DNA from 2 places in the uncultured Imperialibacter sp. genome. Region 2 is predicted to be linked to the other one. Evidence: riboswitches for the same ligand, from Rfam matches in the RefSeq annotation. Region 2 holds a riboswitch; the other holds the start of a gene.

Region 1 (11,033 bases), on a different contig from region 2:
ATTTGTCGATGCCAAACTGAACATCGCCACTTTCTGTTGGAGCTTCTTCGGCAACTGGTTCCTCAGAGGGCTTGGCGATATCATAATTGGCTTTGCCATTGGCCAGCACCTTCACGTAAATATTTGGCTCGTTGAGGTACAAGCCGCTGATACGGTAGTTGCCGTTGATCACAGACATGATGTTGACCACCACGTCGACCTGGTCAACTGCAGCAAGAGTGTCCTTCTTAAACTCATCAATGCCAACCACCCCCAGGCCACCGAGTGTTACAGTTAAATTGGGAAAGTTTTTAAAAAGTGTAAGGCCGAACCGTGACTCATCAAAATACACTTTGGCGTTAACATTCTCTGCAATTGCATCGTCGAGCGCCGCCTTAATATCATCTTTATAGATGACCGGCAGTATGGCTGCCGCCAAAAGCACGACTACAATGAATCCACCAACAATCAATAGAAACTTTTTCATGGCTGAGTGATTTTAAATTCGGAAAGGACAATTACCCGTATATATTACGTTTTCGTTTGAAGTAATTAGATGCAAATTAACAATTTAGAATGCTGAATGATAATAACGAGGGGATGATTTATTTATGATGTTTATGCATCAGCATCTATTGATTTTATAATTTTCGCAAACAATGATCTTTACACCCAAAATAATCTTCAGAATACTGCTATGGGCGCTCTTGCTGGTCGGCGGGGTAGTACTGTGGTTCAACAGTGGGTTGTTTGTTGAGCCAACCACAGTGAACCAGCGACACCAGTTGCTGCTGAAAGAAATCGAAGCTTTGGGCAAGCTGGAGCTGGTGAAGTACCGGATGCAGGATGTAGTGGAAATAGAGAGGCTTAGCAAGCGCTACCTGGATCTGGGCATTTTCAGAATTCAGGACGGTGGCGACTCAAGGGCGGTGCTGATTGCCGCCGGAGAGGCAGTAGCATGCATCGATCTTTTGAAAGTGACGACATCGGACATTATCGACGGAGACACGCTGGTGATTCAACTACCAAAACCGGAGCTTTGCTACCACAAAATTGACCACAGCAAAAGCAGGTTTTACGACTTAAAAAGGGGCATTGGTCTGGAAGACAAAGAGTTCAACCAGTTTATTGACACTGCTTACGCTCAGGCAGAGGCTCAGATGATGAAATCTGCCCTCGAGGGTGGTATCCTTGAGGAGGCAGAGGAAATGGCTTACAAAATTCTCTTGCCGCTTCTCAATAAAGTTGCGTCCCGGCCTGTAATCATTTATTTCAAAGAGGAGGACGTTATCCGCTTAAACTAAGCCTGTTGAAAACTCTCTACATCAAATGAATCTAGACTTTCAGGAAAAAGAATTCCGCCAATACACCGAGCAAGCGGTATCCATTTACTTCGACTGGTTAAAGCACCTCCGAGCTTCCAAAATCTATCACAACTATACACCAGCGCAAATTCAGGAGCGATTCAATGAAACGCTGCCAGAGGAAGAAACGCCTATGGAGTCGCTGCTGGCCAGTGTTGGCTCCGACGTTTTCGAGATGTCGAACTTCAACCCGAGCCCCAACTACTACGGGTACATCACAGGCGGAGGCAATCAGGTTGGCATGCTTGCTGAATTTCTAAAAGCTGGGTTGAACCAAAACAACCTGAAGTGGCACAACGCCCCCGCCAACTCCGAAATGGAGAAAATAGTCATCAAATGGCTCTGCCAGTTCATGGGTTATCCTGATGACAGCGCAGGCGTGCTGGTGAGTGGAGGTTCGGAAGGTAACTTCCTGCACCTGGCTGTGATGCGAAAAGTGATGGGGCCTGCTTCTCTTTCTGAGAAGGGCCTTTATGGCCAAAAACCTATGACGGTCTATGTTTCTAATCAGGGTCACTCCAGCTTCGACAAGGCCATGGACCTGCTGGGCATGGGAAAAGAATACCTTCGGAAAATCCCCGTCGACGATCAGTTTCAGGTAAGGGTTGATTTGATGGAAGAAGCCGTTCAGAAAGACCTGAACGAAGGCTTATTGCCTATTGGTGTAATTGGCATTGCGGGCTCCACCAACAATGGCGCCATCGACAAGCTCAATGAACTCGCAACACTTGCCAAAAAATATAAATTGTGGTACATGGTAGACGCTGCCTACGGCGGCCCTGCGGCTGGCACCGCTGTTGCTGGTCATCTTTTCAGGGGCATGAGCGAGGCTGATGCCGTTCTTGTGAACCCACATAAATGGCTCTATGTGCCCTTCCAGGTGGCCGCTGTTATTGTGAGAAAAAAAGAGCACCTCAAAAACACCTTCAGCCTGGTGCCCGACTACCTTCGGGGCGGTTCGAAAAAAACGGAGCGAGAAGACCTGATGGATTTGACGCTACAGCTCACCAAAGATTTTAAAGCGCTCAAGGTATGGATGACGTTCAAAGCCTACGGGGCGAAAAAATTGCGACTAGCAATCGAGAATGATATTGCGGTAGTGAGGTATTTCCAGGGGCTAGTGAATGCCTCCGAAGATTTCGAAATGCTGGGGCCGGCCAATTTGTCGATAGCTACCTTCCGTTATGTGTCGGAGAACGATGGAATAAAAAGTAACCAGGCAAGAGTTGACGCAGTAAACGAGCGGATACTTGAACTGATTGAAGAAGATGGGCGTATCTTTTTTGCTGGTACCCGTATTGATAACAGGCCCGCTTTGCGCATCAACTGCAATAATTACAGAAGGACAAAAGCCGATATTGACTTTTTACTGATGGTACTGAGAGAATTGGGGGAGAAGGCACTGTTGAGATCCGTTTAGTCGATTTTGCATTATATTTGTCTTACATGAAAACAATTACGCTCAATCTTCCGGAAGAAACCGACGAGAAAGAAGTCAAAATGATCGTTGCTTCATCACTCTTCGAAAAAGGGATATTGTCATCTGGCCAGGCTGCCACCTTTGTTGGCATCTCCAAACGAGAATTTATTGAAACCGTTGGCAACTACGGAGTGTCGATTTTCGGAGAAACAGCAGATGACCTGAAGAAGCCGTTTCCCAATGGCTGAGATTATTATCTCCGACACAAGCTGTCTAATTGCTTATCAACGAATTGACAGGCTAGACATCCTTCAAAAGTTATTTCATGAGGTGATCATTACTGAGCAGGTTCTCTCAGAGTTTGGCTATGCTGTACCTGAATGGATAAAGGTCAAATCAGCGCCGCCCCCGTTTAGTCATAGCATTCTTGAAACGCTCGATTTGGGAGAAGCAAGTTCAATTTCGCTTGCTCTAAAAACACCTGGTTCAATTCTAATCCTTGACGAGCGGAAAGGAAGGAAAGTTGCCACCGACCTGGGCCTGGAAATTATAGGATCAATAAGAGTCCTCCTCCTCGCAAAAGATAAAAAGATTATTCCAAGTGTGCGTGAGATGGTGGATCAGCTTTCAGAACACAAATTCCGATTTTCCACACACGTCGTCAGGCAGCTTTTGATAGAGGCAGGAGAAGCATAGCTACACCGCCACCATCACCCTCTTATAAAACTTCTCAATAGAAGCGCCAATGGCTTCCCATTCTATAAGAAAGCCATCGTGCCCATAGAGCGAATCGATGATATCCAGCGAGGCATCGTCGACATGAGAGGCCAAAAACACCTGCTCATCTATTGGAAACAAAATGTCGGACCTGATGCCAACAAAGTGTGAGTTGGCTTTTATCTGTGAAAGTGCTTTCTCTATGCTGCCTCTGCCTCTGCCTACGTTATGTGAATCCATCGCTTTTGATAGCCTCCAGTAGCTATAGGCATTGAAACGCTTCTTCAGCTTTTCTCCCTGGTACTGCTGATAACTCGACGCCAAATAGTCATCCGTTTTCTCTGTTGTGTCCTCCTCCTGGGTTCTTTGGTAGGTGAGGTAGTGCCTGTACGAAAGCAGGGCGATTGTTCTGGCAGTCTTCATTCCCTCAAGTCCTGCATCCGGTTTACTTTCTTTAAAGGTAGCGTCGTTCGCAATCGCCATCCTCTGCGACTCGTTGAAAGCAATGCCCCAGGGTGAATGGTGGGCGTTGGTGGAAACCCCGATGAGGTTCTCGAACACGTCAGGCTCAATAATGGCCCACTCCAGTGCTTGCTGCCCTCCCATAGAGCCGCCAATGAGGGTGTGGACTTTTTCAAAGCCGAGGGATTTTCTTAATTGAATAAAAGCGCCAACTATGTCTCTATTGGTGGGCGTGGGAAAATCGTGAAAGTAGGGCTTGGCTGTCGAAGGGTTTTTATCGAGTGCATTGGTTGAGCCGTAGCAACTCCCCAGCATATTGGCACATATCACAAAAAACTTCTCAGGATCATACACTTTACCGGGCCCAAACAACCCTGGCCACCACTCTGAAGGATTAGAATTGCCCGTAAGTGCATGACATACCCACACAACGTTGTTCCTTTCGGGGTTTAGCTTACCAAATGTCGTATAGTGCAAATGGTACTCTGTCAATTCCCGACCGGACTCAAGTTTCAATGGCTGGGTCGATCTGTATAATTCCTCGGTTATTTTCACTAAGTCCTCTTCTTTTGGGTTAAAATTCCTCCCGGCCATTGGATGTATAGCCGGGAGGTAAGTCATCAATTAACCTGTATATATAATTAACTAAAATTTACTTTTTAAGCTGGTCAAAAGCCTGTATCAAGTCTGCTTTAATGTCATCTACATGCTCGGTACCAGCCGACAGTCGCAACAAATTAGGGTCAACCCCAGCTTTTAGCTGCTCCTGCTCGCTCAACTGTTGGTGCGTCGTCGACGCCGGGTGAATAATCAGGGTTTTCGAGTCACCCACGTTGGCCAGGTGGCTCACGAGTTTCAATGAATCGACAAACTTTTCTGCGTTGGCCTTACCTCCTTTGACTTTGAATGACAACACACCACCAAAGCCTCTTTTCAGGTATTTCTTGGCCAATGCGTGGTATTTGCTGCTAGCAAGTCCCGGGTAGTTCACGCTTTCAACCAGAGGATGTTTCTCCAGCCATTGCGCCAACTCAAGGGCGTTCTGCACGGTTCTGTCTAGTCTTAGAGAAAGTGTCTCAATGCCCTGGAGCAAAAGGAAAGAATTGAATGGGCTTATGGCCGGGCCGAGGTCACGTAAACCTTCCACCCTGGTTCGGATAGCAAAGGCAATGTTGGGCAGCCCCAGTGGGTTTCCTTCACCAAACACTTCCCAGAAGTTCAACCCATGATACCCTTCAGATGGCTCCGAAAACTGCTTGAACTTTCCATTGCCCCAGTTGAAGTTTCCTCCGTCAACGATGATTCCTCCTATACTTGTGCCATGACCGCCTATCCACTTGGTGGCAGATTCAACCACCACGTTCGCTCCGTGCTCCAACGGTCGAAACAGATAGCCACCGGCGCCAAAGGTGTTGTCAACCACCAAAGGAATATTATGCTTCTTCGCTACTGCTGCTATCGCTTCAAAATCAGGGATATTGAATTCCGGATTGCCTATCGTTTCAAGGTAGAGGGCTCTGGTATTTTTGTCGATTAGCTTTTCAAACTCGGCCGGTGAGTCATTTTCTACAAACCTCACGTCAATCCCCAACCTCTTGAAGGCAACTTTGAACTGATTATAAGTGCCTCCGTACAAGTGGTTGGTAGATACCAGGTTTTGGCCTGCTTCCAAAATGTTGTGCAAGGCCAAAAGCTGTGCGGCCTGGCCCGATGCTGTTGCCACTGCAGCAACACCACCTTCGAGGGCCGCTATTCTCTTCTCGAAAACATCCGTTGTCGGATTCATGATCCGTGTGTAGATGTTCCCAAATTCTTTCAGGGCAAACAGGTTGGCACCATGCTCAGAGTTTTTGAATGTATAGGAGGTGGTTTGATAAATAGGCACCGCCCTCGACTGTGTGGCTGAATCTACTTCCTGACCTGCATGTAATTGCAGTGTTTCAAATCTTAATTGTGACATATTATATGGTGTTTTTAAATTGAAGTTGAATTAAAAAATTGCCTGTAACGGGTTGGCTCCCTGGCCAATAGTCCGTCGTTTGCTGCTAAGCGACAAAGGCAAAAGCGCCTAGCAGCACATACAGCAACAACAGCAGGCAAAAGCCGCCCTGATTGAAAAATTTAATACATGAAATGTGTGAGCCGATGACCGGCCGTGCGATGAGATAGCGACTGTCGCTAGAAGAGATTCCTGATTTTTCATTTTGCTCTCAATTTATATTCTCCGCCAACCGGCGGATCAGGATTTAGCACCTTACCACCTTGAGTGGCCGGTTGCTAGCGCTTCATAGAGCCTGTCTCTCCACGCTTCTTTATAAATCAATTGCTAAGAATTGACTTGAAGGCACAAACGTAGATACGGCGAATTATGTTTCCAAACATTTTGTAGAAAATTTCCTGAGCGCTGATTTTGAAGGTATAGCCTCGAAAATGAAGCATTTTATTTTGTGCTCTCCTGACAATTAACTCAAATGCGGTCTTCTAAATATTCATATTCAGCTATATTTGGGCCCGATTAAAATGAAAATCATGAGAAAGAAGATTGTAGCAGGAAACTGGAAAATGAATAAGAACCTGGAAGAAGGACATCAGCTAACTTCCGAGGTGGTTAACATGGTGAAGGATGAAGTGACCAGCGACGTGCAGGTGGTTTTATGTACCCCTTTTGTTCATTTAAACTCTATCAGCAAACTTTTGACAGGAAGTAAAAACGTAATGCTTGGTGCCCAAAACTGTAGCGAACATGCGTCAGGTGCTTACACAGGCGAAACGTCTGTTTCGATGCTCAAGTCTGTCGGCACTCAGTTTGTCATCATAGGCCACAGCGAGCGAAGAGAATACTTTGGAGAAACAGATGCTCTTTTTGCAAAAAAGGTTGATGCGGTGCTTGCAGCTGGCATGACTCCTATTTACTGCTGCGGAGAGAAGCTGGAAGTGCGTGAAGCCAACGATCATATTAAATTGGTAACTGCGCAGGTATCAGAAGCGCTTTTTCATCTTTCAGCAGATGCTCTTCAAAAAGTAGTGATTGCCTATGAGCCTGTTTGGGCTATCGGAACCGGTAAAACAGCCTCCTCTGCACAAGCGCAGGAAATGCATGCTGAAATCAGGGCTCACCTGGCTGGAAAATATGGCAAGAATGTTGCCGAAGAGATTACTATACAATACGGCGGCAGTGTGAAGCCGGACAATGCAGTCGAGATTTTTGCCCAGCCCGACGTGGATGGCGGACTGATCGGTGGCGCTTCTCTGAAGTCACGTGACTTTGTCGACATTGTAAAAGCAATGAAGTAAATGAACATTTTCGTTTTCCTCGGTTTAATTAGTCTAAGCCTTTCTTCCGTTGACGAACCAATGGTTGCTGCAGATCAGGATTTCTGTGGTGTTTATGGTGCCATATACGTGGAAACAGACAGAAGAAGGGCTGACTACCTGGTTTTTGAAGATGAAAACGAAGCTTTTGCCGACATATTGATTTTCAAGGAGAGCAGCAGGGTTTTTGCTGACAGGCAGGGGATTTGGTACTTCACCAAAAACCGGGGCCTGGCCGACTTCACGATATATTATGTCAAAGAAAAAGGCCAGCAACACTTTTCTGTTAATTTCACTGATACCGAATCATTTGCCGGCTGCAGATAGGCAGTTAACCACCCTAATCCAGGTCAACTATGGACTTTATCGAATTGCAAATTAAGACCTCCAGGGATCTTGCAGATATCCTCATAGCCGAGCTGGGAGAAATTGGCTTTGACACCTTTGAGGAAACTGACGAGGGGTTTAATGCCTACATTTTGGAAGGGAGCTTCCAAGAGGCTGACGTCAAAGAAATTATTCAGAAGTATTCTTTCCTTGGCATCGCCAGCTACGAAACTGTAAAGATTCCAAAGGAGAATTGGAACCAAAGCTGGGAAACAAACTACCACCCCATCGAAATCCCAAGTCGCTGCAGGGTCAGGGCTTCTTTTCATAAACCCGACCCATCTTTTCCGTTGGAAATCGTTATCAACCCAAAAATGTCGTTCGGCACAGGGCACCATTCCACCACCTATCTCATGATGGAGTTGCTTCTTGATAGCGACCTAAAGGGAAAGTCGGTGTTTGATTTTGGTACTGGCACCGGCATATTGGCCATTTTAGCGGCCAAACTCGGTGCTGCGCACATCGACGCCAGCGACATCGACGAATGGTGTATAGAAAACGGCATGGAAAACATCGCTATTAACGATTGCAGTAATATCAAAATCCAGCTAGGCACTGTAAAGGAAGTAAAAAAGAACCCTTCTTACGACCTGGCCATCGCCAATATCAATCGAAATGTGTTGCTGGAAGAAATGTCAGACTATGCCGCTGTGCTTCCGGAAGGCAGCAAGCTGTACCTAAGCGGCTTCTACGAAACTGACCTACCAGTAATTGAGGAAAAAGCCTCGTCACTTGGCCTCAGCAAGACCACCCATAGGGTGCGAGAGAAGTGGGTGGCTGCTGCTTTCGAAAAAAAGGCGGTTGAATAGATAGTAACAGGCCCTCATTTTTCGTTACCTTTGAAGTTATGCAGGTGTTTTTAAGGGAACGGTTATCTCTAAAAATGAGATTCTTAGCAATATTGCTATTGCTGTCCTCACATCTATGGGCTCAACAGTTTACCTTTTCCACTGACCCTAACACATTCGGGCAAGATTTATCAAACGGTATAAGACAGATTGACAATGAAGGTGCGGCCAAGATCGCCGCTGACTTTGTCACCGTGTGGAATTCGGGTCAGATCAATGCCGACCAGAAGAAAATTATTATTGATATCGCCGTCAAAATGCGGGATCGGAGAATGCGCACCTACCCATATTTCGAGTTCTTCGGTGCCTACATAGCCTACGCCATTCAAAAGGAAAATATCAGCTCCACCGAGCTCACAAATCTTCTCAAGATCAACAATCAGGTAGTCGACACCTATCGCAACAAGGAGTACAGCGAGTTTTTGCTCATGCTCAATCAATTTTTTGCCCGAAGGGCTTTGTACTACACCAAATACTTCAAACTATATGCCGAGGGAGGCACTTATGGCTTTGAATTGGACGAGGCAGAGCCGGCCTATGTATTGCCTGCTGAGGAGCCCCCGATCGAAGAGGAAATCCCGGCAGATAGCGGCTGGGGAACGTCCGACAGCAGCAACGATGGTTGGGGCACACCCTCTAATAGCGGATGGGGCAATGACTCAGGATGGGGTAACGACCCGGTAGCCGAGCCTGAGCCGGTTGCTGATGCTTTTGTGGCAGAGGTAGTTAGTCAAGCACTACTTCCCGAAGTGAGTGGGCCTGTGATAAAACTCAACAATGTGAATTTCAGGTTAGTAACACCCTATGACTCCGTCGGCATCCAAAACACGTCGGGCTCGGTTGTCATCCACGACAAAGTGTTTGTGGGCACCGGGGGTAAATTTAACTGGCCCGGCGAAGCAAATGGTGCGGAAGCCGCCTCAGTTACCTTTACTGATTACAGCTTTGAAATCACGAAACCAAGAATAAGTGCGGAGAAGGTCAGCCTCAGCTTCCCTGCCTGGTTTGATGGAGAAGCAGAGGGAATTTTCGACTTTAAGAGCTATCAGAGAACCGACAAAGAGGAGCTGTATTTTCCTCAGTTTACTTCCTACTATGCCGACATCACTTTAAAACTTAAAGCCCCAAATGCTACATATACCGGGGGATTTTCCATCATAGGAAATAAATTTTACGGCACATCCGCCCTTAAGCGACAGTCTGTGCTCAATATCAGAGACGACTTCGGCCGTTCTTTCACAGCAAGGGGCGTCAAGTACGCCTTCGAGGACTCCCTGATAACGTCGGACAGGGCAATGGTCACCATTTACCACAACGGTGATTCGATCTTCCACCCTCAGAATAAACTGGTTTTTGACGAGGGCAAAAACCTGCTCACCTTATACAGAGACCAGAATAAATTCAAAGGCACACCCTATTCGTCATCGTTTTTCCTGATGGACTTCAGTGCTGATAAAATCAGTTGGGATTTGAAGACCGACAGCCTCGATATCTCTATTATGAATGCCCGAAACCGTATTCCTGCGGTTTTCGAGTCTCAAGACTATTTTAGTGAAAAGCGGTTCTCAATGTACCCGGGTTTGTTTGGTTATCACCCCATCATGGCTGTGGTTCGGTATGCAAGGAATTCAGGAGCAAGTGAGTTTTACCTCCGCGACATGACAACTGCCTATAAGCTCGACTACAACCAGGCGCTGGCAGCAATGAATTTCCTTTACCAAAATGGCTTCATCAATTTCCAGCCTGAAACAGGCTTCATAAAGGTGAAGGACAAATCTTTTCACTATATTCTATCTAATCAGAATAAGAAAGACTACGATAATCTAATCTTGCCTTCTCTTACTGAGCGGTATCCGAACGGCACCCTCAACTTTGGCACCAAAGAGCTCACGGTTAGAGGTGTAGACAGGGTGTATATCACTACTGACCTGAAGGTTTACATGGAGCCAGACAGTGGCGTGGTAAAAATTCTCGAGGGTAGAGATTTGTTATTTAATGGAATGGTGAATGCCGGAGATTTCGTTTACAAAGGAAAGGACTTTCAGTTTCAGTATGCCGACAACCTCTTCGCCATGCCGACTATTGACTCTATCAGGATTCAGATACCGGTGCCTGACTCACTCAAGGTTGAAGGCGGTGAAGAAAAGACAGCCTTGCACAACCATCTCGAACTCACCTCCGGAACCCTCTTTGTAGAAAGCCCCGATAACAAGTCAGGAAAAAAGCAAAACCTCCAGTATCCTTACTTTACTTCCGATTCCGAAGCCGTTGTTTTCTTCGACTCTAAGGAGATTCTTAAAGGGGCTTATAACAAGACAGTCAGGTTTGTGATACCGCCATTCGAAATAGACAGCTCCAACAGAAGTGATGGAGCAAGTATAAGTTTTGAGGGCACCTTCTATGCAGGAGACATATTGGAGCCGTTTGAGGAGAAGCTTGTTATTCAACCTGATAAGTCGCTGGGCTTTGAGCATAAAATACCTGAGAGCGGTTACAAGCTGTATGGGGGCACCGGAACACTCTACAACAACCTAAGCCTGAGCT
Region 2 (11,033 bases):
ATCGACGATTTGTGCGCCGTTTTGTACTTGCTCCAGGGCTATGCTAACAGCCTCTTCATAGTTACCCTCCAGGATCAATCGTGCGAACTTCTTGCTACCGGTTACGTTAGTCCGCTCGCCAATATTCACAAAGTTCGTCTCCTGATTGATAATGAGGGGTTCCAGGCCACTGAGCTTGAGTGGGCGAGGGTTGTTGGCGGCAATTCCACCGTCCACAGTTTCTTCGACTTTACTTGACATCTGTTAGTTTCTGTTGTAAAAATCCTCCGAGCCCTTATCGGATGGCGATTTCGGGTTCGTTGCTGTCTGGATACTAATTTCTATTTGACTTCATTCAAAAACCGGCTAGCTAGTAACAGCTTGGAGTGAGCCCACCTTCCTTGGCTGATACTTCGCTGCCGTTTCGGCAATTAACTTGATGTGGTCTGGAGTGGTGCCACAACAACCGCCGATTACGTTGATCATACCTTCCTTCAAAAACTCCTCAATTTGCGCAGCCATTTGCTCCGGCGTTTGGTCATACTGCCCAAATTCATTAGGCAACCCGGCATTGGGGTGAGCGCTTACGTTGAAAGTGGATTTCTCAGACATAATTTGCAGATAAGGCCTCAGCTGAGCTGCTCCAAGGGCGCAATTAAGACCAACACTCATCAATGGCATATGCTCCATGGAGATCAAAAACGCTTCCGTCGTCTGCCCTGACAGGGTGCGGCCACTGGCGTCAGTAATAGTGCCGGACACCATGATAGGCAGCCTCACTCCTCTTTCCTCAAACACTTCCTCGATGGCAAAAAGAGCGGCCTTGGCATTCAGGGTATCAAAAATTGTTTCTACCAGTATAATATCAACACCGCCGTCCATCAATGCACGCAACTGTTCTTTGTAGGCATCCTTCAATCCGTCGAAATCGATGGCCCGGTAACCGGGGTTGTTTACATCCGGAGACAGTGAGGCGGTCCTGTTGGTTGGCCCTATGGAGCCAGCGACGAACCTTGGTTTTGAGGGATCAAGAGCGGTTGCTTCGTCGGCAGCCTCCCTGGCAAGCCTTGCCCCCTGGAAGTTGATGTCATATACCATATGCTCCAAAGCATAGTCAGCCTGAGCGATGGATGTACCAGTAAAGGTGTTAGTTTCTGCTATGTCGGCTCCTGCTTCGAAGTATTTCTTGTGAATAGTCTTGATTACATCGGGCCTGGTGATATTGAGTAAATCACTGTTTCCCTTCAAGGGGATATGATGATCCTTGAGTGCCTCATTCCTGAAATCTTTTTCTTCCAGGTTGTAGCGCTGAATCATGGTACCCATGGCACCGTCAAGCACAAGAATTCTTTCCTTTAAGATTTCTTCTATATTCATAAAAGTGTTTTTGTTTTGGTTTGAAATATTCCAGCGAAAGCATAGAACACTTTACCAGCCACATTAATTCTCTTATCAGGAAAGGTATCCAAAGGAAGGATTACGCTTATCTGTCTCGGATGAATAATGCTTTACACATTACATTTTCCAAGTGGGAGTTGGCACCTATTCCCCAGGGAGGTGGAAGGTTGCCAAGACTTCAAAGGGCCCATCCCTCAGTCTTTCTTGATAAGAGGTGCAAATATACCACAATTGGCATAACTAAAAATATTTGCATATTTAAACTGAGCTTAAATTTTGACTATATGCGCCGCCAACTGATTATTTTAATTATTTCGATTTCATTTTCGCCAACCATTCCACTATCTGCTAAAAACCAGACCCTTACGCCACTTGATTCCTTAAAAGCTGCCCTGTCACAGGCCTCTTCCGCCGAAGTTAAGTCGGACTTGTACAATTCCCTTTTTATAGAAACCATCAAATTTTCACCAGATGAGGCAAAAAATTATGCACAACTCCAAATCAACTTAGCGGGAAAGGAATCGCTGAGCAAAGGCCTCGCACAGGGGCTCAACAACCTCTCGGTATATTATAACAGTCAGGGAAAATTAGACTCGGCGAGCTATTTTATTGAACAAACCATTCTCGCCTACCAAAAAACAAAAGACCTCAGCGGCCTTGGAGGTGCCTACCTTAACCTCGGCAACCTGAACAGGCAAAGTGGGGACTTTCCTTCCGCCATCTCCGCTTACAAAAAGGCTTCCAGCTATTTTTCTCAAGCCGGAGAAACAAGCAAATATGCCTCCGCTATAAACGGTGTCGGCAACGCCAAAAGAAACCTTGGAGAGCTGGATTCGGCCCTGTTCTTTTACAAAACGGCTCTCGACGTTACCGATACCGCTACGCTTCAGGCAATCGCTTTTATGAATATTGGAAATGTGCTGGCTCAAAAAGGCGAGTATGAAGAGGCGGTGGTATATCACCTGAAATCGGTGAAAATAAAAGAAGAACTGAACGACCGGAGAGGCCTGATGTCTTCGTACATCAATATGGGAGTGATTTACTCAAGGCTTGAGCAATTTGACAAATCGGAAGCCTCTTATCACAAGGCTATCAAGGAGGCTGAAGCCATGGGCATCAAGCAAAGCATGGCAATGGCGTACAACAACATCGGCACCAACAAAGCCCGGCAGAAAGACTTCGACTCCGCAGCTTTTTATTTCAAAAAGTCGCTTGACATTAGAAAGACGCTCGGAAATCGAATGGAAATCGGAATGTCGGAGAATAACCTTGGCAACGTGTACCGTGATTTAGGCAACCTCGATAGTGCCCTTCATTATCATGAACTGGCCCTCCAAAGCAAATTGGAAGCCAACGACAAATACGGCATCCCTTCGGCCTACTACAATACTGGCTCGATACTGTCGCTTCTTGGCCGGGCGGAAGCCGAAGAATACATACTGAAAGGCTACGATATGGCCAGGGAGGTGAGTCCCGTGTTGGAAGAAGAGGCTGCCAAAACATTGTTCGATCACTATCAGGCCAGAAAAAATTACAAAGCTGCCCTCGACATCCAAACCAGGTTAATAGCCCTGAAAGACACTTTAAGAAGTGAAGAAACGAAAAAAAGGATTGAAGAACTGGAGAAGAAATATGAATCGGAGAAGAAGGACAACGAAATAGCCCTGCTGGCCAAAGACAATGAGCTCCAGGCACAAAAAATAGCTCAAACGGAGACTGAGAGAATCATCTACATCATTAGCGTTATTTTCATCATTGGCTGGGGTTTTGGCTTCTTTTACCTGCAGCGAAAGAAACACCAGGCGGATCTTTTTCTGGCTGAAAAGGAAAAGCTTGTATTCGATCAGAAAATCAAACAGCTGCTGAAGGAATCTGAAATAACGAGGATAGAGTCGCTGCTAAAAGGCCAGGAAGAAGAACGGAAGCGAATGGCAAGAGAGCTTCACGATGGGCTGGGCGGTATGCTGGCGGCCCTCAAAATCAGCTTGCAAAGTGATGTAAAAGGTGGCTCAGCCAATAACCGGGCTGTAATGCTTGCGGAAAAGTCGGCCGATGAGGTTAGGAAAATATCTCACAATTTGATGGCTGGAGCACTTCAGAAATACGGTTTGGTGGAAGCGCTCAAGGACTTAAGCCGTCAGGTAGAGGAAAGCACAAACCTAAAGCTCAATTTCTATTGCGACCGGGATGAATACACATTGAACCCAGAAGCAGAAACACACTTATTCCGGATGCTTCAAGAGATTATAAGCAACTGTCTGAAGCATGCAAAGGCCAGTGAATTAAGTATTCAAATTCATCAGGAGGATGATACCATTCACATTACCACCGAAGATGATGGCGTTGGGTTTGATCCCAACAAGGTAATGAACGGTATTGGCACGGACAATATCAGGGATCGGGCAGAAGCGCTGCACGCTAAACTTTCTGTGGAGTCATCAAAAGGTAGAGGGTGCACTTATTTTATCGAGGTGCCAATTGTGGTCAATCAACTAACTTAAAATTACCCGTTTTAGGGTATTTATTTCCTTTGCCAAAAGCGTGTAATTGACGGAAAATTACACGTATGAATTTCGTGATCGTTGCTGTGTCCGGATTGCTGATTGGCGGCTACACTTACCTGCTAGCAAGCGGCTTACGGCTAAGAAGGAAACTTAAATCTTTAAAAAAAAGCTCACAGCCCAACCCTAAGCTGCACGCAATAGTGCTGCCTGGAAAAAACTTCGTAGAGGACGTTTATCAATTGACAACTCTTGAAAATAATCCTGGCCTCCCCTCCCTTCCAACCCCAGCTATTACCCTTCCTCGTATTAAAACAACTCTTAGCGAGCTTATCACCAACAAATTCATCGACCACGTATCGTTGTATGTGACTCAGTTCAATCTCAAGAATAATAAAAGTATAGAACTAACCATCGTAAAAGGGCAATGCAATTTATCGTTTAAAGACAGTCTTTTACTTCTAACGAGTATCCATTCATTGGTGAGTGACAGCAGTCACAGTGAGGCCGGGCAAACAAGTCTCTTCGTTCTGGCTACAACTCCCTTTCAACTCTCGATAACTACCTCGGGTATGAGAGTGAATGAATCTTCCATTTATTCTTTGGTTGTTGAAGAAATACAGCAATCTTCATCACTGGAAATCATATCCCATGAAACAACCCGCTTAGGTGAAAGGTTAGTAATTGGTGTGACTGAGACGAAAGATGACGATAGTAATAGCCGACGACCACGAAATTTTCAGAGAAAGTATTAGCTCACTTTTAACAGGAAAAGGAGGTTATGAGGTGCTGGCTACCTGCAGAAATGGGCTTGATGTGTTGAAGGCCGTAGAAGAATTGCAGCCCGGGCTGGTGTTAATGGATGTAAAAATGCCGGCCATTGACGGCATAAAGGCAACAGAATCTATCAAAAAGGACTTCCCCTCAATTAAAGTGCTGGCCTTAAGCATGTCGGACGACCCTGCAGATATCGCTGGAATGATAGAGGCTGGCGCTGATGGCTATATTTTGAAAACTGCCGACGTAAAAGATTTCATGGAGGCTGTGACAATGATTGCAAACGGAAAAAAGTACTTTCCTGCACAAACTATGAAGATGCCATCTGGTCACAGAGAGGGTATTTTACTTAGCAAACGGGAAATTGAAATCGTGCGCCTCATTGCCATGGAGTATAGTGCGGAAGAAATTGCCACTCAGCTTTTTATTTCCCATCTAACAGTCGAAAAGCATAAAAACAACATTCGCCGCAAGCTGAACACCACCACCGTTGGGCTGGTAAAATTTGCCATTAGAGAAGGGATAATTTAGCCGGGCGGCGCTTCCTAATCGGAATTCTTCTAATTTCGCAGCGTGAAACTAGCTGCCGTAGATATTGGCTCCAATGCCATTAGAATGCAGGTCACTAACGTGATCGAATATGACAACGATGTGGTCTTCAAAAAGCTTGAGTACATCCGCTTTCCACTGCGCCTGGGTCATGATGTGTTTTCCCAGGGCCAAATAAGTGAGAAAACCAGCCTCAAGTTTATCAAGCTAATGAAAGCCTTCAAGCTTTTCATTGACTTGTACGAGGTAGATGATTACATGGCCTGCGCCACCTCTGCCATGCGTGAAGCAAGCAATGGGGAAGAGCTGAAGAAAATAGTAAAAGAAGAAACAGGGCTGGAAATAACCATTATCGAAGGAGACACGGAGGCAGAGCTGGTCAACCGGGCAGTCAACATTCATATCACCGATGCTCCTTTTTTACACATCGATGTGGGCGGTGGAAGCACAGAACTGAACGTTTATTTGCAAAAAGAAAAAGTAGCATCAAGGTCGTTCCGGCTGGGTGGGGTCAGGAGGCTCGACAAAAAAGACTCGCCAGAAGTCTGGAAGGAAATGGAGACCTGGATTGAAGAGAAAATTCCGACTCGTTCACAAAAAATCACCGCTCTTGGCACAGGCGGAAACATCTCCAAAATATTTGAGCTATCTGGCATTAAGAAAGGCAAGAAGCTAAGCTATGAAAAAGCTCAGGAAGTTGTTGAAAGACTATCTCAGCTTACACTTGAAGAGCGCATTTTCAAGCTTCAGCTAAATCACGACCGGGCCGATGTGATCATTCCGGCTTCAGAAATCTATTTGGGAGCCATGAGAGCAGCCCACGCCCGATACATCATAGTGCCGGATGTGGGACTGAAAGACGGCGTTATGCACTACCTTTTTGAAAAAAACAAGCACCGCATAGCTCCCTACATTGTGAAGTCAAGCTGGTGAGTTGGTACAATCAGGCTTGTTCTTCCTTTTTAGGCCTTGAGCTCCACCAAAGGTAGAACAAGGCGGCTGAGGCAATTAACAACCCACCCAGCTCCCGGGTTTGCTCTATATAGGGCTTATCGTCCATCATGTGCCCCAGCATTTCCGACTTATCATCTGAGGCGAACCATTCCAGCATACCGGGAATAAGTGTGAGCGCCCATATCAGGCATAGTCCCATCAGCGCCACGGTCACATACGGCAGCGGCTTCCAAAAACCATGTAACAGGCTCAATCCGGCTACCATGCCGTACAATGTTACCCATCTTTCAGGGTCTGGATCGTTGAACTGCACGTAGGTAAAAACCACAAAAAGGGCAGCGAGAATTCCGTGAATTACTTTCTTTGTCATGATCAAAAATCTATTCGGTAAACTAATACTGGTATCATTCCAAGCTGGGTCATCAGCACTTGTCTGTTTTGGACTGTATCAAAATAATAATATGATGGGTTTTCAGTATTCAGTAAATTCTGAATATCTATCGCAAACATTTGTGTATGACCTTTCTTGAATCTGGTCCACTGCACCCGCATATCGACTCTGAAATAATCGCCAAGTCGGTTTGCGTAGAAAATTCCGCCTATTCCATCTGGCCCCTGCTGTAGAAAACTTCCCTGATAAAGCATTCTCGAATTAACCCCGAACAGTCTTTCAATGCCGTTTTTCTTCGTTGTCATCCATTCTTTTCCAAAAGTGGCATTAACACTGTATCTACCATCAAAATTAGACGCCCTGTATTTCCCAAATAAATCCTGGTATTCGGAGCGATACATTGAACCACCCCACCAAATGTAAAACCCGTTCACTATTTGCTGCCGATGCTCCAGACTGACTCCATATACTCTTCCCCTTCCCCCCGAAGCAAGCACATCAAGTGGATAAGTGCCGTCATAGTTCATATAATTGAAATAGTCATAGTAGCCATCGTATGAATTAGGGAGATCATATAACGATTGGTAAAAGGCAGTCGCACCCAAAGTAGAAGAATTACCTATCTTTTGAGTCCAGCCGATTTCGCTCGACCAGGATTTGACATATCGAAGACCTGGATTCCCCCGGTCTGATAAAGTGACTGGCTGTCCCGACGCTGGAAAAGAGGTGGCTGTATAATAGGCATAGGGTGATAGCACCTGGCTATAAATACCGCTTCTGAAGGAGAAGGATGTCTTTGGTGCCATTCTTACTTCCAGGTTAGCCCTGGGCTCCAGCAAAAACTCTTTGGTATACCCAAACCAGGAGGAATTTAAACCGAGATCAAGATCAACTTTCGAGCCTATGGCAAAGTTACCGCTTACAAATGGCTGCAGAAGCAAGCTTTTGATGTCTAAGTTAAAATCTGGTAGTTGGACGCCATTAAATGTTTGGTCGTAAGAGTCAGGTCCAAAGCGATCAATGCCCCATTGGTAGGCAGTTCCCCTTACGCCCGCCTTGGAGGTTATGCGATCCCCCCATCTGGTCATTACGCTTGAAGCAAAAGATAGCTTTGCTACCTGTTCGTTGTCCTTAGTAGACAAAGTGAGCGATGGATCATTCAATTCATGAGTTATTTGGTCTCTTTCGGTCGTCGTTGAAGAATACACCAAAACATTCCTCCAACTGTTTTTGCCTCCAAGTGTAGCCTCCTGCGTGATACCATAGGCATAAATAGATGAAGCATAGTCGATGTCCGACAATTCCTTTTCAACAGTAGGTCTCCCTTTCGGCCTCCGATATACATTACTATTCCACCCATTCACTCCAAACAGAGTTACCTTGCCAATAGGTGTTTCCGGCAGCGACACATTGAACGAAAGGTCTTGAAATTTGATCGTTTCTCCTCCGAAGTCGACACCCATTAAAGCAAGAATGCCAGTGAATGAATAACGATAATTGACCAGGTAGGACGCTGAGCCACCCTTTTTGAACGGCCCTTCAGCGGCAAAATCGAGCCCGATGAGGCTTGCCTGAGCAGTATACTCCTGCCGTTGGTTATTCCCTCTGCGCAGGTTCATGTCGAAAATGCCACCAATGGCATTGCCGTATCCTGCCGGCATATAGCCCATCAGGAAAGAAGATTTGTCGAGCATTTGTGTACTCAGCACGTTCACGCCCCCACCATTTTGGGTCGGGCGGTCGCTTATTGTCCCGGCATTGGCCAGGTGGTTGGGGTTCACAATTTCAACCCCCTCCAGTCGCCATGTGTTGGCAATGGGTGAATTACCACGCACCGACACTGCATTATTTTGGTCGTTGGTGTTGGCTACTGAGGGGCTACTCATTACCACCCTGGCCGGATCGAGGTAGTTGGCAGCAATGCGTTGAAACTGCTCGGCCGTGATATCAACCTTGCTCATTTGTTCAAACTCCTGTATGTCGGAAGCTGCAGATACCTTCACCTCTTCCAATTCCATTGGGGACTGTTCCAATGTCACATGCACCACATTCTGCTTTCCCGACACTACGAGTAGCTCTCTTACAATATCGGACTTATAACCTGTGTAGGTAATTTGTATGGACTGTCGACCGACTGGCACATCCTTTATCTCAAACTCCCCAAACTCGTTTGTTGACGTACCCACACCACCCGCCAATGGAAGAAGCGCTACCGAAGCACCTGCCAGTGGCTCTTTTGTTGTGTTGTCTACAACCGTTCCTCTAACCGTTTGAGTCAGCTGCCTGGCGGAAACGGCCGTGCCGACACTCATTACCAGCAGTGCAATACCAAGCCAACCCTTCATCGTCTTGATCAAAGTCTTCAAATCCCCCACTTCATTAAGTTCTTGTAGCTTATTGCTATACTTTCGACAGGAGGCCGCTGACACACATCCTGCTCTACAAAAAAGTGTTTCATTCCTGACAACATAGACTTTTCGAAAATAGCTTTAAAGTCTATCACGCCGTTACCCACTTCGGTAAATTCTTTATCATCGGTGTCAGCCATATCCTTTACGTGCCACAAGGCCGTTCTTTTTGGGTATTTTTTGAAAAAATGCATGGGGTTATAGCCGACCCTTGTTGCCCAGTAAAGATCCAGCTCGGCAACAACCAGGTCGTCGTCCGTTCCATCCATAATAACATACATAGGAAGCTGGCCTTCCAGTTCCAGGAATTCAAAATCATGATTATGGTAGCCAAATTGGATGCCTGCATTTTTTGCGACTCTGGCTGAAAGGTTCAACAAGTCCGTCAACCTCTTATAGTCATCAATTGACTGCCTTTCTTCGGGAAAAAGAAATGCGTTGACCATGTACTTAAGCCCCATTGTATTGGCGTCGTCCACGGCCTTTTCCCATCCCGCAGATAATGTTCCCTGCCAGGGAGCATCAATATTCCCTGTAAGGTAGTGGCCGCTCACCAGCTTCATCCCAAGGTCTTCCACCATCTTCCTCAACTCCGAAGGAGTCACCCCAAATACTTTGCCATCAGCATAACCAAAAATCTCAAGGTCTTTATAGCCAATTTTTGCCACGGCCTTGAGCGTACTCTCCAAATCTGCCGACAACTGTTCTCTTAGCGTATACAACTGCAACCCGTATCTTCTACCCGGGCTGGATGGCGAGCAGCTGGGAAGCAAGGCTAACCCCGCCAGGGCCAAGCCTGATGTTTGAATAAATTTCCTTCTTCCACCTGAATGGACTTCTGTAAAATCTCTCATGGTTATTTATTCATCAGCTTAGTCAGATTAATGTCACAGCCCCAAATAGATCTTTGCGCTACTCTGTAACAAAAAAATGCAAGGAATGTCTTAGCATCCCTTGCAAATGTTTTTAAAAACCGATGGAGGTTACTGGTAGTAACGTCATAGACTACTTGATACCAAGTATCTTTTTATTGGTCTCGTCGTCCATGCCAGAAGAGGCAAAATCATCAAACGCCTTCTCAGTTACCCGGATGATATGGCTCTGAATGAAAGGCGCCCCCTCTTCGGCTCCCTGCTCAGGGCTTTTGATACAGCACTCCCATTCCATCACCGCCCAACCGTCGAAGCCGTACTGCGAAAGCTTGGTGAAAATAGAGCTGAAGTCTACCTGGCCGTCGCCCAGAGAACGGAACCTGCCGGCCCGGTTGATCCACGACTGGAATCCGCTGTATACCCCCTGCTTTCCTGTCGGGTTAAATTCAGCGTCCTTCACATGGAACATCTTGATGCGTTCGTGATAAAAATCGATGTATTGGATGTAGTCCAGGTGCTGCAACACAAAGTGGCTGGGATCGTAAAGCAAATTAGCCCTTGAGTGATTGCCAGTGGCTTCCAGAAACATTTCATAAGTTACCCCATCGTGAAGATCCTCTCCGGGGTGAATTTCGTAACAAACGTCTACTCCGCACTCGTCAAAGTAGTTCAAAATAGGTTTCCATCTGTTGGCCAGTTCTTTGAAAGCTGCCTCCACCAAACCAGCAGGACGCTGAGGCCATGGGTATAAATAAGGCCATGCAAGAGCGCCTGAAAATGTGGCATGGACGTTGATTCCAAGGTTTTGCGAAGCCTTGGCTGCCCACTTCACTTGCTGCACTGCCCACTCCTGTCTTGCCTTTGGGTTTCCATGGTATTCGGCCGGAGCAAACCCGTCAAACATAATATCATAAGCAGGGTGCACAGCCACAAGCTGTCCCTGCAAATGCGTTGAAAGCTCAGTAATTTCAACTCCACAGGCTTTTACCTTCCCTTTTAACTCGTCGGCGTAAGTTTTGCTCTCTGCACATTTTTTAAGATCAATGCAGCGAGGATCCCAGGTAGGAATCTGAACGCCCTTGTAGCCGAGCTTGGCTGCCCATTTGCAAATGCTTTCCAGGTTGTTGAACGGTGCCGTATCGCCCATGAACTGCGCCAGAAAAATGGCAGGGCCTTTAATGGTATTCATGCTTTTTTTGGTTTT

What was found. A riboswitch is a leader RNA that binds a small molecule or an ion and turns the genes downstream of it on or off. The one in region 2 is predicted to bind S-adenosylmethionine.
Region 1: it holds a riboswitch for S-adenosylmethionine, as region 2 does, so the genes downstream of both, AAC052_RS11765 (O-acetylhomoserine aminocarboxypropyltransferase/cysteine synthase) here and AAC052_RS01130 (homocysteine S-methyltransferase family protein) in region 2, are expected to answer to the same signal.

Annotation. Positions count from the first base shown of each region.
Region 1 is NZ_CAXBCJ010000007.1:120,560-131,592, forward strand. It holds gene AAC052_RS11735 (AsmA-like C-terminal region-containing protein) at 1-466, opposite strand, end outside; gene AAC052_RS11740 (DUF4230 domain-containing protein) at 639-1,283, shown strand; gene AAC052_RS11745 (aminotransferase class I/II-fold pyridoxal phosphate-dependent enzyme) at 1,309-2,763, shown strand; gene AAC052_RS11750 (UPF0175 family protein) at 2,790-3,011, shown strand; gene AAC052_RS11755 (DUF3368 domain-containing protein) at 3,004-3,459, shown strand; gene metX (homoserine O-acetyltransferase) at 3,460-4,563, opposite strand; gene AAC052_RS11765 (O-acetylhomoserine aminocarboxypropyltransferase/cysteine synthase) at 4,595-5,902, opposite strand; SAM riboswitch class I at 6,155-6,263, opposite strand; gene tpiA (triose-phosphate isomerase) at 6,472-7,236, shown strand; gene AAC052_RS11775 (DUF6150 family protein) at 7,237-7,581, shown strand; gene prmA (50S ribosomal protein L11 methyltransferase) at 7,611-8,450, shown strand; gene AAC052_RS11785 (hypothetical protein) at 8,525-11,033, shown strand, end outside.
Region 2 is NZ_CAXBCJ010000001.1:239,897-250,929, forward strand. It holds gene metH (methionine synthase) at 1-240, opposite strand, end outside; gene AAC052_RS01130 (homocysteine S-methyltransferase family protein) at 346-1,356, opposite strand; SAM riboswitch class I at 1,460-1,591, opposite strand; gene AAC052_RS01135 (sensor histidine kinase) at 1,662-3,878, shown strand; gene AAC052_RS01140 (hypothetical protein) at 3,944-4,633, shown strand; gene AAC052_RS01145 (response regulator transcription factor) at 4,584-5,186, shown strand; gene AAC052_RS01150 (phosphatase) at 5,229-6,137, shown strand; gene AAC052_RS01155 (transmembrane 220 family protein) at 6,148-6,528, opposite strand; gene AAC052_RS01160 (TonB-dependent receptor) at 6,531-8,915, opposite strand; gene AAC052_RS01165 (sugar phosphate isomerase/epimerase) at 8,912-9,811, opposite strand; gene AAC052_RS01170 (sugar phosphate isomerase/epimerase) at 9,963-11,018, opposite strand.